DNA from 3 places in the Siminovitchia sp. FSL W7-1587 genome. Region 1 is predicted to be linked to each of the others. Evidence: riboswitches for the same ligand, from Rfam matches in the RefSeq annotation. Region 1 holds a riboswitch; each other region holds the start of a gene.
What was found. A riboswitch is a leader RNA that binds a small molecule or an ion and turns the genes downstream of it on or off. The one in region 1 is predicted to bind glycine.
Positions count from the first base shown of each region.

Region 2: another riboswitch for glycine. It lies ahead of glyA (serine hydroxymethyltransferase); the one in region 1 lies ahead of NST31_RS11965 (ACT domain-containing protein).
Region 3: another riboswitch for glycine. It lies ahead of gcvT (glycine cleavage system aminomethyltransferase GcvT); the one in region 1 lies ahead of NST31_RS11965 (ACT domain-containing protein).

Region 1 covers NZ_CP150169.1:2,542,258-2,546,757, forward strand. The annotation lists gene NST31_RS11955 (3D domain-containing protein) at 53-673, opposite strand; gene NST31_RS11960 (class I SAM-dependent methyltransferase) at 898-1,512, shown strand; glycine riboswitch at 1,706-1,784, shown strand; gene NST31_RS11965 (ACT domain-containing protein) at 1,882-2,157, shown strand; gene NST31_RS11970 (PFL family protein) at 2,171-3,532, shown strand; gene NST31_RS11975 (superoxide dismutase) at 3,596-4,216, opposite strand.
Region 2 covers NZ_CP150169.1:3,493,725-3,498,224, forward strand. The annotation lists gene speD (adenosylmethionine decarboxylase) at 288-1,595, shown strand; glycine riboswitch at 1,941-2,047, shown strand; gene glyA (serine hydroxymethyltransferase) at 2,220-3,470, shown strand; gene NST31_RS16535 (serine dehydratase beta chain) at 3,486-3,980, shown strand; gene sdaAA (L-serine ammonia-lyase, iron-sulfur-dependent, subunit alpha) at 3,986-4,500, shown strand, end outside.
Region 3 covers NZ_CP150169.1:4,307,639-4,312,138, reverse strand. The annotation lists gene gcvPA (aminomethyl-transferring glycine dehydrogenase subunit GcvPA) at 1-803, opposite strand, end outside; gene gcvT (glycine cleavage system aminomethyltransferase GcvT) at 823-1,929, opposite strand; glycine riboswitch at 2,096-2,190, opposite strand; gene NST31_RS20250 (SNF2-related protein) at 2,324-4,024, shown strand; gene NST31_RS20245 (YqhG family protein) at 3,993-4,500, shown strand, end outside.

The DNA.
Region 1 (4,500 bases):
TTCTGCGACTGATTTATTTTAGAAGCTTTTTAGACAGCCCCTAATTCTCTGTTTACTCGTAAACTGTTACTTTAACTGTTCTGACTCCCCAGTTTAATGCTTCCTGATTAGTAGGCACGTGTAAGTCAATTTTATTTCCTTTTATCGCGCCGCCAGTATCTCCCGCAACGGCAGTTCCGTATCCTTCTACATGAACTTTGGACCCAAGAGGTATGACATTCGGATCAACGGAGATGACTTTGGCGTTAGGGTTTTTTATTAAATCAATGCCGGTAGCGGTAATGCCGCTACATCCTTTGCAACTGGCCGTGTAGGCCGTCGCTGTAACTGTGATTGTTTTATTGGCAGTTTCATTTGTCGTATCATTCGTAGTTTCATTCGCGGTTGCTTCGGGACTGGCAGTCTGAACAGGTGCTTGTGGCTTTTCTGTTGTATTGACTGGCGCCGCCGCGTTTGAATTCGTAATCGTTAATACTTGATTCGGGATGATAAGGTCACTTGTTAGTCCGTTCAAACTTTTTAATTGGCTGACGGAAACCTTATGCTGTAATCCGATACCCCAAAGTGTATCTCCCTTTTTAACTGTATATGTGTCCGTTGCCGCTGAAGCTGCTCCAGAAAAACCTAATACTAGAATAGATGCTGTAACCATAGATATGACTATTTTTCTCAACATGCAAAACTCCTTTATTTTAAATCGTAGGTCTTAGTATAACAGGGGAATATGACAGCCGTATTTCATCTGTATATACTTTCGGTTACAAAATATTTCCAAAAAACATGAACATGTCTTGGTAACCAAGCCTGGGAATCGCTATTTTCAAGGTTCTAAACAAAAAAGCCACTATATTACAGAACCATGTTATATTTTAATAAAGCCGGGAGCGAGGAGGAAGAATGGTGAAAAAAGAGAAGCTGGTTCGATTGTTTGACAGGCAAGCGAAAAGATATGCCAAGGGAAAGGATTCTGCTTCGTTAAAAAGGTGGCGCCAAGAGTTGATTCGTCAAGCCGAAGGAGAAGTTCTTGAACTGGCGGTTGGGGCGGGAGCCAATTTTCCTTACTATCCTTCAGGGGTCAAGGTGACGGCGACGGATTTTAGTGAAGAGATGCTTCGCAAAGCCAGGGTGGCGGCCGCCGCTCATCACATGGATGCTGTTTTTATTTGTGCCGACATCGAGAAAATGAGCTTTGATGAGGAATCGTTCGACACCATTGTTTCGACGCTTTCATTTTGTTGTTACGAAAATCCTCTCGGCATGTTTCAAAAAATCCAGCGTTGGTGTAAGCCTGACGGGAACATTTTATTATTGGAGCATGGTATTAGCTCTCATGTCGCGATTTCGACATTCCAAAGGACTTTCAATCCACTTTTTTGCCGTGTGGTCGGATGTCATCATAATCGTGACATGCTGGAGCTTGTAAAAGCTTCGGGAATCGAGATTGACAAGGTGGAAAGCCACTGGTTTAACATGGTGCATCTTATTTGGGCCAAGCCGGGAACCCGGGTCTAGTGCGTTATCATCCGAGTCGGAAGGGTATGGCAAAGGCGAATGAGAAGAAATGTCCTTTGCGCTATTATTTCACGATTATCAGACGGGAGTGCTAAGTTTCTAAAAACTGCTATTGACTCAATACGAGCCGGATTGTTAAAATAACTTATCGACAAAAATATGAGCAATGAGGGTTATGGATCAAACTATAACCGGAGCAGCTTCTGGAGAGACCGTGATTTACGCGGCGCCGAAGGATTCACAATCTCAGGCAAAAGGACAGAAGAGTAACATACGAACTTTTATGTACGTTATTCTACTGACTTTCGGAGATTGGAGAGATCCAATCTTTTTTTATGTTTACAATTTCAAGAAGGGGGCTATTACAACATGGAGAAAAGACGCGCAGTTGTCAGCGTGGTTGGGAAAGATCAAGTAGGGATTATTGCCAGTGTAACGAAAGTGTTGTCGGATCACCACATTAACGTTTTGGATATCCGGCAAACCATTTTGCAAGATTTTTTTACAATGATGATGGTCGTTGATGTAACGGGCATTGAAAATTTGGAAGGCTTGCAAAAACAGTTTGATGAACTTGGCGTGAAAATTGGACAGCAAATTAATATTCAACGGGAAGAGATTTTCCAGTCGATGCACCGTATATAGAAGGAGAATGTATATGAATATAGCGCTGAACGAAATGATGGAAACGATTCGGATGGTCCAAATGGAAAACTTGGACATTCGTACCGTCACCATGGGAATCAGCCTGTCGGATTGTGCTGATTCTGATTTTGAAAAAATGAACAAACGGGTTTATGAGAAAATCATACAATACGCCGGGAATTTAAAAAGCACGGCGGAGGCGGCAGAAAAAGAATTCGGTATTCCAATCGTCAATAAGAGAATTTCCGTCACGCCAATTGCCGAGTTGCTGGGCAATGCGACGAAGGAGCAGGCGGTGGAGTTGGCCAAAACATTGGACAAAGCGGCCGCCACAATTGGCGTCGATTTTATCGGAGGTTATTCTGCTCTCGTTCATAAAGGCATTGCCAAAGGAGATCAAACACTGCTTGACGCTCTCCCGGAGGCATTAAGCGTAACGGAGCGGGTTTGTTCTTCCATTTCTGTTGCCACAACAAGAACGGGCATTAATATGGATGCTGTTCGCGAGATGGGTTTGATTATAAAAGAAGCGGCGGAAAGGACGAAGGATCGAAACGGGATTGCCTGTGCCAAGCTCGTCGTTTTTTGTAATCCTGTTGAGGATAATCCGTTTATGGCGGGTGCTTTTCACGGTGCGGGCGAAGGAGAAGTTGTGCTGAATGTGGGAGTCAGCGGCCCGGGCGTCGTGTTAAATGCTTTAAGGCGCCATCCGGAGGCTGATCTTGGAGAAGTGGCAGATATTATTAAGAAAACGGTTTTTAAAATCACGCGAGCCGGCGAACTGCTTGGCAGGGTTGTTGCAGAACGTCTCCAAGTTCCGTTCGGAATCATGGATTTGTCACTTGCTCCCACGAACGCCATGAATGACAGTGTTGCCGATATTTTGGAAGAAATCGGCCTTGAGCGGGTCGGAACACATGGGACAATTGCGGCTCTCGCTTTAATGAATGACGCAGTAAAAAAAGGAGGGGCCATGGCGAGTTCTTATGTCGGCGGTTTGAGCGGCGCTTTTATCCCGGTGAGTGAGGATGAGGGCATGATCCGGGGCATCGAAGACCGGGCGCTCACTTTATCCAAACTGGAAGCCATGACATGTGTTTGCTCGGTTGGACTCGATATGATTGCCTTATCCGGCGATGCTTCACCTGCCACGCTGGCTGCGATCATTGCGGACGAAGCCGCGATCGGTATGATTAATAAGAAAACGACAGCCGTTCGCGTCATTCCAGTCCCGGGAAAGCGGGAAGGAGATATCGTGGAATTTGGCGGACTGCTTGGGCGGGCGCCAGTACTGGGTGTCAACCAATACAGCTCAGAGAAGCTTATCCGCCGGGGCGGGCGTATTCCTGCACCGCTGCAATCATTAATTAATTAAGTAACATAAAAAAAGCTCCCGGGTCACCAGTCCGGGAGCTAATGGCATATTTCTTTGCCTCAATTACCTTTTATTCAACGCTTCCAAATACAATTCATTCACTTGATCCCAATTCACAGTGTTCCACCAACTAGAGACGAATTCCGGTCGTCTGTTTTGATACTTCAAATAATAAGCATGTTCCCAAACATCTATGACAAGCAGCGGTGTTTTCCCGGTCATTAACGGCGTGTCCTGATTAGCAGTACTCATGATGGATAACTCCTCACCATCAAGTACAAGCCAGCCGTACCCACTGCCAAACCGGGAAATGGCTGCTTGGGAAAGCTTATCTTTGAAGTTATCAAAGGTTTTAAAGTAATGTTCGATGGCTTTAGCAATATCCCCTGTTGGTTCATCACCTCCTTTTGGGCACATGATTTCCCAAAAAAGGCTGTGGCAGTAATGCCCGCCGCCGTTATTTCTGACACCTGTCCGTATTTCCTCGGGCAGGGAATCCAAGTTGCTGAGGATATCCTCAATCGGTTTATTTTGCAGATGTTCATGGCCTGCCAACAATGTATTTAAGTTATTGACGTATGTAGCGTGATGTTTACTGTGATGGATTTCTAATGTTCGGGCGTCAATAAATGGTTCGAGTTCATCATAATCATAGTTCAATTCCGGTAAAGCGAATGATGGCACTTCTATTTCCCCTTTCCCATTAATTATTGCACATACACAAAAAAGTTTCCCTAATGCAAAATTAATATAAAGAGGTGTCTTTGTCAACTCTTTCGTACAAAATAGGACTTTATTACTACGAGAGGTTTTTTGAAGTTCTCTAAAAAAGGGTTTTATGATTCATTTGAAAAGTGGTGTAGGGAAAATCAGGATTTGGTTTTCTGTCATACAGGTTGCTATTTCCAAAAAATGTTTGATTTTCAATTGAAACATGCGGAGTACTATCGCTAAAATAAAAGTTGTAA
Region 2 (4,500 bases), 950 kb from region 1:
ATGTCATTGTATCGTGTCGGACTCTATATGGCTTCGCAATGATTTTTTCCAACTTCCTCACATTATTCCTTCATGACCGCGGAAGCATAGTGGATTAATGTTTTACGGATTGGGAATTATCCATGAATCCTACTCATAGACGAAAACGTGCCGTTCGCTCAATCGAGAAAGGCAGAGTTTTCATTTTTTAGCATTTGCACATTGATAAGTTCATACGTTAGTTATGGATGTGTTTGCGGGAATATGGGTGATTCGGGCGAAGCGAAAAAATATCAGGACTGGAAGGAATGGACGACATGGAAGCAACGGGCGTAATAGGACAACATTTTATCGTGGATGCATATGATTGTAATGCTAGTGTCATTGATTGCGCTGATGAGGTAAAAAGTTTGATTTTAGAGTCCTTGAGAGAACTGCGATTGGAAATTCTGATGGCTTATTTCCATACGTTTTCACCCCAAGGAGTAACGGGTACGATCGTTATCTCTTCGTCCCATTTCTCTATTCACACTTGGCCTGAATACAGGTATACAGCTTTGGACTTATATACATGTTCCCATCAGGATGTCTGGAATGTGTTACAAAGATTTCTACGCAAAATAGGCGCAAGGCGCGTCTTTATGCATGAAATTCCAAGAGGGCATAAAAGCCGAATTTTTTCCGGAAATGAAAGTATTCGTGAGCCGGGAAAACCACTTCATGTAACAAATAAAGAGCGGGGAAATGAGTCGGACATGAAGGTTCTTAAAGAACTTATAAATGGAAAGCACAATATTTTGTATAGAGGATTCAGTGGTTTTCAGGATATTTTGCTTGTCGAGGGAAAAGACCTTCGATTGTATCTAAATGATGAGTTGCAGTTTTCATCCCTTGATGAAAGATATTACCATGAAGCACTGGTATTTCCGGCAATGGAACTGGCAAAAGCAAGAAAAAGAATACTGATTTTAGGCGGAGGGGACGGGCTGGCGCTTCGTGAAATATTAAAATATACTGATGTAGCACATGTAGATCTTGTGGATATTGACCCCGTCATGATTCGTTTGGCAAAAGACGAGCCCGCACTTGCTGCTATAAATGCCGGCTCGTTAAGGGATGGCAGGGTAAAGGTGCATATAATGGACGCGATGGAATACTTAAAGAAAACAATGGAGGGTTATGATGTCATCATCGTTGATTTTCCTGATCCCGCCGATCCTACAACCAGCTTATTATATACCAAAGAATTATTTATCGGGGCCGGCAGGCATTTGAATGCGGGAGGAGTCGTTTCATGCCAATCCAATTCCCCGAGGGATACTCCGAGAGTGTATTGGAGCATAGCCAAAACATTGAATACTGCTGGTTTCAAAACGAAAGCCTATTATACAGTGGTGCCGTCGTTTGGTGTCTGGGGATTCCATTTGGCCAGCCGTGAAAATATCATGAAAATAATCCCGGACATTTCAGTTCCCCATCGAGCAATCGACTCAAATCTAGAAAGATTATTTCATCTGCCTCCAAGTCTTCAGCCTCCGAAAACGGGCTTAATCAGTAACTGTATAAAAGACCTCAAACTTCATGTAATATACCAAAAAGAAATAAACCAATTTTGAGTATCTTACAATTTCTCAAGACAAGGGGATTTTTCATATCGAGTAATGATTCCTGTAATCGTCAAGAACCATCGAAAGCAGAGGGCCGAGGATTCCCGGGAGTACCCAGGCGGCGCGGCAGAGAGATCCTAGCGATTGGAAAAACGCAATTTGCCAAGGCTTCCCTTTTAGATGTTGTGAAAAATCTTGAGAATAGCACTTTCAGCGAATCCTTTTTCAGTTCTTTTTCTACAGCGGCTAGGGATAAATGCCATGCTTTCATGAAGAGTAAGGTACAGAAAAAGATTTTTTTATTGACAATCCCTTGAAGTTCAGATATATTATGAAATAATCAAATAATTGCGAATGACAATCACGGGAGAGACTAAACCGTTGGGTTTGGCACCGAAGGAGCAAGTCCCAAAAAATTCCTTGGGATCTAATCTCTCAGGTAAAAGTACCGTGCTTGGACGCGTCTCTGGAGAGCGCCTGTAAAGGCCACCAAAGGGGAATACTTCGTTATGAAGTTTTAAACTCTCAGGTAACAGGACAGAGGAAGGGTAGATTAAAATGCTATCTTTCCCCTGTCCTTTTTGTGTGCGAAAAAATACAAGGAGGGGAAGATAGGGAAAAGGAGGAACCAAAATGAGCTTGTTAAACGGGGATGTGGAAATTTATCGGGCTATTCAGGCAGAAAGAAAGCGCCAAGATGGATCATTGGAATTGATTGCTTCTGAAAATTTTGTCAGTGAAGATGTGATGGAGGCAATGGGTTCTGTTTTAACGAACAAGTATGCGGAAGGGTATCCGGACAAACGGTATTACGGAGGATGTGAACACGTAGACGTTGTTGAAAAATTGGCGATTGCCAGGTTAACGGCTTTATTTGATGCCCATTTTGCCAATGTTCAGCCCCACTCCGGTGCTCAAGCGAATACGGCTGTTTTCTTCTCGATGTTGGAGCCGGGCGATAAGATCATGGGGATGAATTTATCACACGGTGGGCATTTGACTCATGGAAGCCCCGTCAATCTGTCAGGAAAATGGTTCGATGTCGTCGCTTATGGTGTAAGAGAGGATTCCCACTTGATTGATTATGACGAGGTGGAAGCCATCGCTTTAAAAGAGCGTCCTAAAATGATCATTGCCGGTGCAAGTGCATATCCGAGAATCATAGATTTTTTCAAGTTTAAAGAGATTGCGGACAAAACGGGAGCCATTTTAATGGTGGACATGGCCCATATTGCCGGCCTTGTAGCCAGTGGCCTTCATCCTTCTCCCGTCCCGTATGCGGATGTCGTTACGAGTACAACACATAAAACATTGAGAGGCCCGCGCGGGGGAATTGTTGTGACGAATGATGAAGATGTGATGAAAAAAATAAACAAAGCAGTGTTTCCAGGCATTCAAGGCGGACCGCTCATGCATGTGATTGCTGCTAAGGCGGTGTCATTCAAGGAAGCGCTTCAACCGGACTTTAAAGCGTACACTCAACAAATTGTGTCAAATGCCTCAAAACTTGCTGAAACCTTATTAGAGACGGGGGCCCGGCTCGTTTCAGGCGGAACGGATAACCATCTTGTCTTGTTGGATGTGCGTGCTTGGGGACTGACTGGAAAAGAAGCGGAGCATTTGCTGGAAGCAGCAGGCATCACCGTCAATAAAAATACAATTCCATATGATCCGGAAAGTCCATTCGTGACGAGCGGGATTCGGATTGGAACCGCTGCTGTCACAACCCGCGGAATGAAAGAAAAAGATATGGAGCTCATTGGTCGCGCTATAGCGGATATTTTAAAGAGCAAGGGAGATCCGGCTGTTACGAAGCGCGTGCAAGAAACGATACAGCAACTTTGTCGCGAATATCCCCTTTATCAAGAGCTATTGGTTAGATAAAGTGGGGTGGCGAAAGTGATTTATAACAGTTGTTTTGATATTATCGGTCCAATTATGGTGGGGCCTTCCAGCTCTCATACGGCTGGTGTCGTGTCCATCGGAAAGTTTGCTTATGATCTTCTTGGGGGTGTTCCCGACTATGCCCATATCACTTTCTATGATTCGTTCGCGGAAACATATCGGGGGCATGGGACAGATAAGGCCATTTTAGGCGGCCTGCTTGGCATGGATACGGATGACCCGGGTATTCGCTATGCCTTCGATCTTGCGCAAGATGAAAAAATGAACGTTACGTTTCAAATGGAGAACCAATGTTCTTACTTTGACCACCCTAATACGCTAATGGTTGAAGTCAGAAGGAAAGGCAAGCGGCTGGAAATTGGAGGTGCATCCCTGGGAGGGGGGCTTTCAAAAATTTTTTACATGAATGAGCATCGGCTGGATCTGTTGTTGAATACCGAGATTGATATGGAGTGGATCAAAGAAACATATCTATCAGAAAGCAGGTGAAAAGAATGGAATTCTCTTCGATGGAAGAGCTGCTCCAACAGTGTCATGAAAAAAATTGGGGAATTGGCGAGCTTATGCTGGAATGGGAAGCAAGCAAGACCGGCCGAAGCCAGAAAGACATTTTCGAGAAAATGAAAGAGCGGCTTTTGAGGATGAAAGAAGCGGTTGAAACAGGCATTGAAGACAAGTCAACGGCTCCAAGCGGTATTTCGGGCGGTGACGCTTACTTGCTGCAACAATATAAAGAGAAAGGCAATTACCTGACAGGAAGCATAACGGTCGATGCCATGAAGTATGCGTTCGCGACTTCCGAAACAAATGCAAGGATGGGAGTCATTGTGGCCACGCCCACCGCCGGTTCTGCCGGAATCCTTCCAGGATGTATTTTTGCCCTCAGGGACAATACCGACATTCCATTTGATGAACTGGTGATGGGCTTGTTTACTGCCAGTGCCATCGGATATGTGATCGCCAACCGGGCTTTCATTTCGGGGGCGGCAGGCGGATGCCAGGCCGAGGT
Region 3 (4,500 bases), 1.8 Mb from region 1:
CCGAAAGGCTGGGCATCTCCGACCACAATATCTGCACCAATGGCGCCTGGAGGTGTTAAAACACCCAAAGAAAGCGGGTTGCTGGAAACGATAAACAGTCCTTTTACGTCATGGATGAGCGGTTCAATTTTCTTAAGCGGCTCAATTTGGCCAAAGAAGTTCGGGTATTGTACAATTACCGCAGCAACCTCCTCGTTGATTTCAGCCTTTAAAGCCTCCAAATCAGTCAAACCATCTTTATCGGGAATTTCTATCACTTCAACTGCCTGGCCTTTGGCATATGTCTTTAATACATCGCGTGATTCGGGATGGACCGTCCTTGATACGAGAACTTTTTTTCTTCTTGTATGTCCGGCAGCGAGCATGGCCGCCTCTGCAAGCGCCGTTCCGCCATCATACATGGAAGAGTTTGCAACATCCATTCCTGTTAATTCACATATCATTGTTTGAAATTGAAAAATGGCCTGGAGCTCACCTTGAGAAATTTCCGGCTGATAAGGCGTGTAAGCGGTGTAAAACTCTGATCGAGATATCACATGGTCAACGATTGTCGGGATATAATGGTCGTACACTCCCGCTCCCAAAAACGAAACATGTTGTTGTAAATCGGCATTTTTGGCAGCAAGCCGAGACAACTCCTTTAATAAGGCGGATTCGGATTTGGCTTTTTTAATATTGTACTCCCTTTTGAATCGCACTTTATCCGGTATATCCGAAAATAAGTCATCTATTGAATCTACTCCGATCGTTTGCAGCATTTCTTTCTTGTCTTCTTCCGTCATAGGCAAATAACGATGTTTGATCATATTTTTCTCCCCCATCCTATTTTTTTGGACGTGTATAAAATGGCGTTTTAATGATTTTTGCTTGTAAACGTTTTTTGCGCACAGCCACTTCCAACTCATTCCCTACTTCACTGTACTCAGACTGAATGAGAGCAAGGCCGATGTTTTTTTTCAGCGTAGGAGATTGTGTTCCCGACGTGACAAACCCAATTTCTTCATCATTCTTATATACGGGATAGCCATGCCTCGGGATGCCCCGCTCCAGCATTTCGATACCTACAAGTCTTCTAGAAACGCCGTTTTCCTTTTGCTTTGTCAGGGCTTCTTTTCCGATAAAGTCCTCTTCTTTATTGAGTTTTACGGCAAATCCGATGCCTGCCTCTAAAGGAGAAATGTCCGGGGACAATTCCTGTCCATAAAGCGGCAAAGTCGCCTCGAAGCGCAACGTATCTCGTGCACCAAGCCCACAAGGCTGAATCCCCTCTTCCTTGCCTGCTTTTAGCAGATCTTCCCATATTTGAGTGGCGTCTTTCGGGCTACAGTAAATTTCAAACCCGTCTTCACCTGTATACCCAGTTCGGGAAACAAGAGCTTTCGCTCCGTTTACATCAACATTCTGTTGAAATTTGAAAAATTTGACATCTCTTAAATCCACATTTTTTACAATTTTTTGCAAAATCAATTGCGCTTTCGGTCCTTGAATCGCAATCAAGGCATATTGGTCTGAGACATTCTTCACTTCGACATCTTTATCCGCGTATTGTGTTAACCAGGCAACATCTTTATCCGTATTGGCGGCATTCACGATCAACAAGTATTCTTCTTCATCAAGCCGATAGATGAGCAAATCGTCTACGACTCCGCCATTCTCATAGCACATTGCCGTATATTGAGCGCCGCCCTTCTTCAGTTTGGATACATCGTTGGTCATCAATTTTTGAAGAAACGCTTCACTCTCTTTCCCTGTCACCAACACTTCTCCCATGTGGGAAACATCAAAAATGCCTGCTCTTTCCCTGACGGCTTCATGTTCCTCTTTTATGCTGGAAAACTGGACAGGAAGATCCCAGCCGCCAAAATCAATTGTCTTTGCCCCGTACTTTTCATACAAAGGATACAAAGGGGTTCGTTTTAATTCTGACATTGTCCTTCCTCCTTTTTATCTTTTATGTAACATCAGGCAATAAAAAAAGACAGAAAAACCCCTATGAAAAGGTTTCTCTGTCTTGGGACCTGAAAGTTTGACCGCTTTAAGATCGGCTTTCTTCTTTGGTGGTTTTCTCGTAGGAAGAAAACGCTCTCCAGAGTTGCGTCAAACAAGAGTCTTTTTGCCTGAGAGATTCGCACGGGTTCGCGCTTGCTCCTTCGGCGCCGAAAATTCATCGGTCTCTCCTCTTGTCATCATTCGCCTATATTCTTTTTGAGACTGGTTATACTATTATCATGCGAAGCTTGCTAGTTACACACATCGTACCATTCTTTTGCCAATTGTTCAAACATTTTCCTCAATCATACATAGAAAAGGAGAGGCGTTCACGATGAAGGTACCTATCCAATCTGATACCCAATGGCTTCCGGGCTTCCTGGAGCGAATCGAACAGGATGGCCCTTGGGCCAATCAACAATTGTTCAAGCTGGCATTAACCGCGGAAAAACAGCTACTCGTTCCTGAGTTTGAGGGTCTAGTCGCACCGAACCATTTGCCTCAACTAACATTATTGCCCCATCAACTGGAAACGGCCACTGTCGTTGTGGAAAATATGAACGGCAAAGCCATTTTAGCTGATGAGGTGGGGCTGGGAAAAACAATTGAAGCGGGATTGATCTTAAAAGAATATATGATTCGCGGCCTTGTCAAACGGGCATTGATCCTTGTCCCTGCATCTCTCGTTTCTCAGTGGACATACGAGCTGAATTCCAAATTCCACATCCATGCCGTTGCGGCAACAAAAAGTTATGTATGGGGCCAGTATGACTGTATCGTTTCATCCATTGATACAGCAAAACGGAGCCCTCACTGCGACATCATTTCCGAACAAGATTTTGATTGTATCATTGTTGATGAGGCCCACAAGCTGAAAAATCATAAAACGAAAAATTACCAGTTCGTGCAATCTCTCCCCAAAAAGTATTGTCTGTTGCTGACGGCAACACCGATTCAAAATAAAATTGAGGAAATTTTCTACCTCGTCTCCTTGTTAAAGCCAGGCCATCTAGGGAGCCAAAGCAGCTTTTTGGAGAAATATAAAAATAAAAAATTATCAAAGCAAGAAAATGAACATTTAAAAAGCCTGATTAATAAAGTAATGATTCGGAACAGAAGAGCTGACACCAAAATTGAATGGACAAAGCGCCATGTTGAAACCATTCCGATTGAATTCAGCAAAGAGGAACGCGAGCTTTATGATGGGATTGATATATTAAGGGAGTCCTGTGAATCTTATACAGCAAATGCTTTTTCAATTATTACTTTACAGCGGGAAGCGTGCAGCAGCCGGGAAGCCGTTTATTTTACATTAAAAAACATGCTGCAAAAATATGAAAACCTCTCAGATGAATATGTGAACAAGCTTACATTTTTGCAAACAAAGATAGATGCCGTATCACAAAACTCAAAAGCACTGAAAGCGCTCGAATTGATTAAAAAAATCAATGATAAAGTGATTATTTTTACAGAGTACCGTGCTACGCAACTATACTTGCAATGGTTTTTGCAGCAGCACGGGATTAAATCTGTTCCGTTTCGCGGAGGTTTTAAGCGCGGGAAAAAAGATTGGATGAAAGAATTGTTCAAAAATCACGTGCAAGTACTGATCGCAACCGAAGCCGGTGGCGAAGGGATAAATTTGCAGTTTTGCAACCACGTCATCAACTTTGACTTGCCATGGAATCCGATGCGCCTTGAGCAAAGAATTGGCCGGGTGCACCGACTGGGCCAGAAGGAAGATGTGTATATTTATAACTTCGCAGTGAAAAATACAATTGAAGAACATATTGTCAATTTGCTGACGCAAAAAATTAAACTCTTTGAGCGTGTAGTCGGAGAATTGGATGATATTCTGGCAAAGCTGGAATTTGGCAGTATCGAGGAACATATGCATGATATTTTCAAGGAATCCAAGTCGGAAGGGGAACTGAAGGTGAAGATGGCAAACCTTTCCGCCTTCATCCAGTTTGCTGATTCCATAAGAGAGGAAAGTGAAACAAATGCTTCAACAAGAAATACATCAATATCTTGAGAACTTTTTTGAAGCGACGCAATGCACCATTTTGGAAAACGGCCCCGGATTTTTAACCGTCCAATTAACGATAGAAATGGATAAAGAACTGATGAATCGACCATTTTATTGGACATATTTAGAAAAGACGGGCGGAATACCCAATCCGGGAAAACTGACTTTTATTACAGATGAAGAAAAAGCTCCGGAAAATGTAAAGGGTGAATATATACATTTTGGCGCCCCCCGTCTTCACCAACTATTCCATTCAGCCAAAAAAATGGCAGCCTATATCCGGTTGTACGAACAGCCAAATCCACCTCCATTTCAATCCGTTCCGCTTTATCCCTGGCTGAATGTGAATTTGAAAATATCATATCGTTCCGACAGGAAACGGGATGTGTTAAAATCCTTCGGGCTCCATTTAATAAACGGCATGCTCGTCGATCATTTTCATGAAAAAATGCAAAGCCGCCAGCTCGTACCAAAAATCCCGG